DNA from 3 places in the Kitasatospora sp. NPDC048722 genome. Region 3 is predicted to be linked to each of the others. Evidence: riboswitches for the same ligand, from Rfam matches in the RefSeq annotation. Region 3 holds a riboswitch; each other region holds the start of a gene.
The links. A riboswitch is a leader RNA that binds a small molecule or an ion and turns the genes downstream of it on or off. The one in region 3 is predicted to bind cyclic di-AMP.
Positions count from the first base shown of each region.

Region 1: it holds a riboswitch for cyclic di-AMP, as region 3 does, so the genes downstream of both, AB0C76_RS32410 (transglycosylase family protein) here and AB0C76_RS01195 (glycoside hydrolase family 16 protein) in region 3, are expected to answer to the same signal.
Region 2: it holds a riboswitch for cyclic di-AMP, as region 3 does, so the genes downstream of both, AB0C76_RS03395 (LysM peptidoglycan-binding domain-containing M23 family metallopeptidase) here and AB0C76_RS01195 (glycoside hydrolase family 16 protein) in region 3, are expected to answer to the same signal.

Region 1 covers NZ_JBEZGX010000058.1:15,547-17,801, reverse strand. The annotation lists gene AB0C76_RS32410 (transglycosylase family protein) at 88-1,383, opposite strand; cyclic di-AMP (ydaO/yuaA leader) riboswitch at 1,370-1,529, opposite strand; gene AB0C76_RS32405 (hypothetical protein) at 1,892-2,255, opposite strand, start outside.
Region 2 covers NZ_JBEZGX010000003.1:6,463-8,717, reverse strand. The annotation lists gene AB0C76_RS03395 (LysM peptidoglycan-binding domain-containing M23 family metallopeptidase) at 1-938, opposite strand, end outside; cyclic di-AMP (ydaO/yuaA leader) riboswitch at 941-1,120, opposite strand; gene AB0C76_RS03390 (MFS transporter) at 1,432-2,255, shown strand, end outside.
Region 3 covers NZ_JBEZGX010000001.1:273,840-276,094, reverse strand. The annotation lists gene AB0C76_RS01195 (glycoside hydrolase family 16 protein) at 1-1,001, opposite strand, end outside; cyclic di-AMP (ydaO/yuaA leader) riboswitch at 1,003-1,175, opposite strand; gene AB0C76_RS01190 (hypothetical protein) at 1,365-1,490, opposite strand; gene AB0C76_RS01185 (MoaF N-terminal domain-containing protein) at 1,641-1,970, shown strand; gene AB0C76_RS01180 (alpha/beta hydrolase-fold protein) at 2,056-2,255, opposite strand, start outside.

The sequences.
Region 1 (2,255 bases), on a different contig from region 3:
CAGATGATGAAATCTGTTATCTGTCAGCTGTTCGCTGTCATCCGCGATCCGTCACCCGTCCCCGGCGGGAGGGTTCCGGAAGGATCCTCAGACGCGACCGGCGAAGTCCGGCGCCCAGTTGGCGATGGTCTGCAGGCGGACGCCCGAGCTCGGGTTGGCGGCCTCGACGTACTGGCCGCCGCCGATGTAGATCGCGACGTGGTAGACGCCGGAGTCCTGACCGTTGTTGGACCAGAAGAGCAGGTCGCCCGGCTGCAGGCTGTCCAGCGAGACGTGGGTGCTCGCGGCGGCCTGGTCGTTGGCGACGCGCGGGATCGAGATGCCCGCGGCGCGCAGCGCGGCCTGGGTCAGGCCCGAGCAGTCCCAACCGCCGTTGCCGGTGCCGCCGTAGACGTACGCCTGGCCGACCTGAGCCTTGGCGAAGTCGACCGCGGCGGCCATCGAGCCGGTGACGGCCGGGGCCGGGGTCTGCGCCTGGGCGGCGGGCTTCGAGGACGGCTTGGCGGCCGGGGTCTGGGCCTCGGCGGCCGGCTGGGCGTTCACGGCGTTCCCGGCGGAGGACTGGCCCGGCTTCTGCGAGCGGTTGAACCAGTTGAAGTCACCGGACTGGCCGGCCGGCGCCTGGGCGGAGTCGCCGAGGGACAGGTGCTGGCCCGGGTAGATGGTGTTCGGACCGTCGGTCAGGGTGCCGCGGTTCAGCTCGTACAGGCGCTGCCAGCCGCCCTTGACGTTGTGCCTGTCGGCGATCGTGGACAGCCAGTCGCCGGCCACGACGGTGTAGTCCGAGGCGTTGGTCTGGGCGCCGCCCTGGGCCCAGTCCTGGCGCTTCTGCGTCCAGGTGCCCTTGGCGGAGTCGGCGGCGGCCGGGGCCTGCGCCTGGTCCTGCGCCGGGGCGGCGGGCTTGGCGGCGGGCTTCGAGGACGGCTTGGCGGCCGGGGCGGCCTTCGCGGTGCTCGCACCTGCGGAGGTGTCGACGGCGGCCGGGGCGCCGCCCGCGGTCAGGCCGGCCTGGACGGAGCACACCGGCCAGGCGCCCGGGCCCTGCGAGGCGAGGACCTTCTCGGCGACGGCGATCTGCTGGTCCTTGGTGGCCTGGTTGGCCTGCGGGGCGTACGAGGTGCCGCCGAAGGCGGCCCAGGTGCTGGAGGTGAACTGCAGGCCGCCGTAGAAGCCGTTGCCGGTGTTGATGCTCCAGTCGCCGCCGCTCTCGCACTGGGCGACCTTGTCCCAGGTGGCGACGGAGGCGGCGGAGGCGGTGCCGGTGGTGAGGCAGGGGATGGTGAGGCCGACGCCCGCGACGCCGAGGGCGGCGATCACACGGCGGGTGCGGCTGGACAGGCGAGAGCCGTTGGTGGGCAGCATGAAGACGCGGTCCTCTCCCACGCCTGCGAGGTGAGCTGTCGGATTCGGGCCGGAGTTGCCCGGCCGCGCTGTGGCGCGGCTTCACCCCTAGCCCAGGACCGTTCCGTGGAGCGGTCCGGGGCGACTTACCTGTGGGTCCCCCGCTCCTGCCGTGGTGCGTTTTCGCGCTTCCAGCGCACCCGACGGCAGGACTCGGCGTTGCGGATGTGCTGGGTCCGTGTGGTCACGAACGGGGAGCACGTTAAGCAGACTTAAGTTCGAACTGCAAATACCTGTGATGCGCATCACGGATTATGGAAAGCCACCAAAACTTTCCTTCTTCAAGATCGAAAATGATCGTTTTCTCGCAATAAACCTGCGGATGTGCACAACTGGCAGGCTCTCAGGATTCGCATGACGGACAATCACCCGATCGCAAACAATCACAGAACGGACATCTCGCACATTCGGTCCTTAATTCCCTTACGCCGCAAGCCGAAAGGGCCCGGAACGCGGTCGTTCCGGGCCCTTTCGTACGTGCGGTCGGCGGCTACTCGCCGGCGGCCTCCCCGGTCGCCCCGGAGGCCGTCCCGCCGGCCGCGTGGGCCGCGCGGGAGCCTTCGGAGGCGGCCTCCGCCGCCTCGGCCTCGGCCTGCGCGGCGGCCAGGGCCTCCGCGGACGGCGCCGGCAGCGCGGCCAGGTACAGCGAGGCGATGAGCTGGCCGACCGTCTGGTAGGCGCCGAGCGGCGCGGCGGACGGGCAGCCGGTCTCCTCGGCGGCCGTGGCGAGCAGCTCGGAGTCCGCCTCCGGGCCGATCACCAGCGGGGCCAGTGCGGGGCGCTGCGAGCCGGTCTCCTTGAGGTGCGCGACGGCGGCGGCGACCGAGCCGGGCACGTCGAGCGCGGCGGCGACG
Region 2 (2,255 bases), on a different contig from region 3:
TGCGCCCGGAGGTAGGCGACCGGGTCGATGTCCGAGCCGTACTCCGGCCCGGTGCGGATCTCGAAGTGCAGGTGCGGGCCGGTCACGTTGCCGGTCGCACCGGACAGTCCGAGCTGCTGGCCGACGGTCACGGACTGGCCGACCGTCACGCCGATCGAGGACAGGTGCGCGTACTGCGCGTACTTGCCGTCGGCGAGCCGGATCTCGACCTCGTTGCCGTAGGCGCCGCCGTTGTCGGCCTTCACCACGACGCCGTTGGCGACGGCGCGCACCGGGGTGCCGGTGGAGGCGACGAAGTCCTGGCCGGTGTGGTGGCCGGAGGCCCACATCGTGCCGGCGACGCCGTAGGCCTCGCCGAGCACCGGGTTGGCGAGCGGGGCGACGTAGCCGGAGGCGGCGGCGACCGGAGCCGCGGCCGGGGCCTGGGCGGGCTGGGCCACGGCGGCCTGGACCTGCACCTGGGCACCCGGGGTGGTGGCCTCGGTCCGGACCTGCAGCTGCTGCCGAGGAGCCGGCGCGGCCTGCGGCTTGGCGGCCGGGGCGGCGGGCTTCTGAACGGGAGCGGCCGGGGCGGCCTGGGCCGCGATCGCGAGCGACTGACCCGGGAAGATCAGGTTCGGGTTGGCGCCGACCACGGAACGGTTGTGCGCGTACAGCGCCTGCCAGCCGCCCTCGACGTGCTTGGCGTCGGCGATCTTCGAAAGGGTGTCACCGCTGACGACCCGGTAGGAGGCGTCGCCCTGGGCGGCGGCCGGAGCGGCCGGAGCGGCCGGAGCCGAGGCGGCGGCGACCGGAGCGACCGGAGCGGCGGGGGCGGTGTGGGCCTGGGCGCTCATCGCGGTGACGAGCGGGAGGGCGAAGGAGACACCGGTGACGGCGGTCGCGATGCCGATGCGGGCGGCGCGGGGCAGGGTGATACGACGAGCCTGAGCAGGCATGGAAGTTTCCTCTCCGACGCCTGCGAGGTGAGCTGTCGGGTTCGGGCTGGAGTTGCCCGGCCGCATGCGCGGCTTCACCCCGAGCCGGTCCTGGACTTCCGCGCCAACAGCGCGAATTCCGGTCCGGCGACTTACCTGTGGGTCCCCCGCTCCTGCCGTACAGAGTTCAGTTCGAGCCACCGGGCAGCGGCAGGACTCGGCGTTCCACCCGGTGGATCCGTCCGGGCTGGCCGGTCGGTCGCTGAACTAAAACTCATCCGTCCGGGTGAAGCAATGTCGATCTCTTGAACCCGCAACAACCCCACCCGTCACGATGACGCTCCGAATGATCCGGAATACGGTGCGTGCACAATCCATTCACCGCCCGCAGCGGATCGACGACCCTCCGCCGACGAACCGACCTCTCCGCAGCCGATCGATCACCCATCGTCACCCCCGGACGCACCGCCGGTGACCCTTGTCACGTGCACCCCACCGGGCAGAGGATCGGGCCGTGACCACAACCAACGCCGGCACCCTGCGCCTGGGCACCGCGCAGGGACGCTGGGTCCTCCTGGCAACGGTGCTCGGCTCCAGCATGGCGCTGCTCGACGGCACCGTGGTGAACGTCGCCCTGCCCCGCATCGGCACCAACCTCGGCGCCTCCCTCGCGTCCCTGCAGTGGACGCTGAACGCCTATCTGCTGACGCTCGCCGGGCTCATCCTGCTCGGCGGCGCGCTCGGCGACCGCTACGGCCGGCGCCGGGTCTTCCTGCTCGGCGTGGTCTGGTTCGCCGTCGCCTCCGCGGCCTGCGCCGCCGCGCCGAACATCCAGGTGCTGATCGCCGCACGCGCCGTCCAGGGCATCGGCGGGGCGCTGCTGACGCCCGGTTCGCTCGCCATGCTCCAGGCCGTCTTCCACCCGGACGACCGCTCGGCCGCGGTCGGCCTGTGGTCCGGCCTCGGCGGGGTGTCGGCGGCCGTCGGCCCGTTCGTCGGCGGCTGGCTGGTGGACGGCCCCGGCTGGCGCTGGATCTTCCTGCTCAACCTGCCGCTCGCCGCCGCCGTCATCGCGGTCGCCACCCGCTACGTCCCCGAGAGCCGGGACGAGAGCGCCACCGGCCGCTTCGACGTGCTCGGCTCGGCGCTCGCCGCCCTCGCGCTCGGCACCTTCACGTACGCGCTGACGGCGGCCGGCGAGGGCCTCTCCCCCGCCGTCTGGCTCACCGGCGTGCTCGGGCTCGTCCTCGGCGCGGCCTTCATCGCCGTCGAACGCCGCGCCCCCGAACCGATGCTGCCGCTCGGCCTGTTCTCCTCACGGCTGTTCACCGCCGTGAA
Region 3 (2,255 bases):
TTCGGGTTGTCGGGGTGGTACTCGAAGGAATCGATCTCCCCGTTGCCGTTCTTCCAGGTCCACAGGGCCGGCCAGGCACCGGAGCCGGCCGGCAGCTCGACCCGGGTCTCGGCGTAGTCGCCGGTCTTGACCTGGAAGCCCTCGCTGGAGCCCTCGGTGGTGAGGAAGCCGGTGTTCCAGGACTGCTTGCCGTTCTCCAGCGTGTTGCTGCCGGGGGCGGCGGTGAAGGTGGCGACGCCGTTGGCCACGCTGACGTTGTTCGGGTCCAGCCAGTCGAGCTTGTTGTCGTCCGGGTTGTGGTTGCCGTACTTGTACGAGCTGCTCTTGTCGCCGACCCAGCGCTGCCCCCAGTTGATCGGGCCGTTGAACTCGTCGGACCAGGTCAGCGACTTGCCGGCGATCGGGGAGGACGGCGCCGGGGTGCTCGGGGCAGCGGTGGCGCTCGGGGCCTGCGTGGGCGTGGGCGTCGGCGTGGCCGACGGGGTCGGGGTGACGGTCGGGGCCGGGGTGACGGTCGGGGCCGGGGTGACGGTCGGGGTGCTGGAGACGACCAGCTGCTGCGACGGCAGGTTGTGCCAGGCGCCGCCGAAGTCCTGCCAGAACCCGAACTGGGTGTAGGTGCCGGCCGGCAGGGCACGCGCGCCACTGGTGAAGGTGTAGCTCCACGGGCAGATCGACACATTGGTGGCGTTGCCGGGGAAGTCGAGGTTGTCGCCGGCCGCGTCGCGCACGCCGACTCCGACGGTCTTGGCGGTGAAGCAGGACGAGGAGTGGACGGTGAGGGTCGCGCCGGCGGCCCGGCCGGCGACCATCGTGGCCGGGGCGAGCCGGTCCTGGGTGACGGTCGGGCCGGTGGCGGCCTGGGCACCGGGCGCGGACTGGAGGCCGAACAGGCCGGCGCCGGTGATGGCGAGCGCGCCGGTGGCGGCGAGCGCGGCGGTGCGGCCGCGGCGGGACGGGCGGGCGTGGCGGGGCACGGGGCGTCGGGCAGGCTGGTGCATGGGGTGTCCTCTGCGACGCCTGCGAGGTGAGCTGTCGGGTTCGGACTGAGAGGTCGCCCGGCCGCCTGTGGGAGCGGCTTCACCCCAAGCCGTGGCCCGGACGCGCGGGGGCGTGCCGGGTCGTGGCGCTGACCTTGGTTCCCCCGCTCCCGTCCGCCGTGGTGCTCGGTTGCCCGCCGTCGGGTGGACGGGACTCGGCGTCCCGGCGGCGGGGTCCGCGAGGGCGGACGCCGTTGCAGGCTAGGCAGTCGGTCCGTGAACGGACAACTCGTCGCGGCGGGTTGTCGCGCAGCTCACAGTCGTGTCGATCAACTACGGTACGCAGTGGATCAGTTGGCGGGCGTCCCGGCGGGCCGTGGATGATCACGCGAGCCGGGCCCGGATCCGGGCCGCGTCGTCCGGCGCCAGGGCAGGTTCGAGGTTGTTGGGCCCGCCGAGCAGCCGGGTGCCGCCGACCGTCGCGATGCCGGTGGTGTCGAGCGCGCTCACGACGGCCCTGCGGGGTGACGGTGACGGGGGTGCGCCTTCACTGGCAGTGGCCGTGCGAGCTCGCCCGATCGGATAAATTGGAGGTCCGACATCCACCGCCGTGCACAAGAGCACCGCGCCCCTCCCGCAGAGACGAGGAACCGCCCCACCATGACCGCGCCCCTGCCCGCCTTCGCCGGCCGCACCTACCTCTTCCGGGCCGACAACGGCGCGGCCTTCCGCAACGCCTACTCGGCCGACGGCAAGCGGCTGCGCTGGGAGGGCCTCGGCGAGTCGGCGGGCCAGTGGGAGGACGTGGCGCTCCATGTCGCCGAGGTCGCGCCCGACGTGTACTTCGTCAGCTGGACCGAGCAGAGCGGCATCACCGTCAGCCACGTGATGGACCTGGCCCGGCTGACGGTGCGCGCGTTCTGGACCTTCGAGGGCGAGGGCGGCCGGGTCGGCGAGCTCCACACGGGGACGCTGGAGCGGGTGGCCTGAGGCCGGCAGGTCCGCGAGCCCGGGGGCCGTCAGACCGCGAGCCCGGGGGCCGTCGGACTGCGGGACCGGCCGGCTGCGGTGGCCGTCAGACTGCGGGGGCCGGCTGGCCTGGCTGGTTCGGGACCTTGAGGTGCTCGGACAACCACTCAAGCGAGGACGGCAGCAGCTTGCTCCACGTCTCGAAGTTGTGGCCGCCGGTCTCCAGCATGCTGTACGAGACCTTCATCGGGCCGGGGCTCTGCACCGCGTCGATGAACGCCTCGGTGTCGTGCCGGTAGTCGCCGT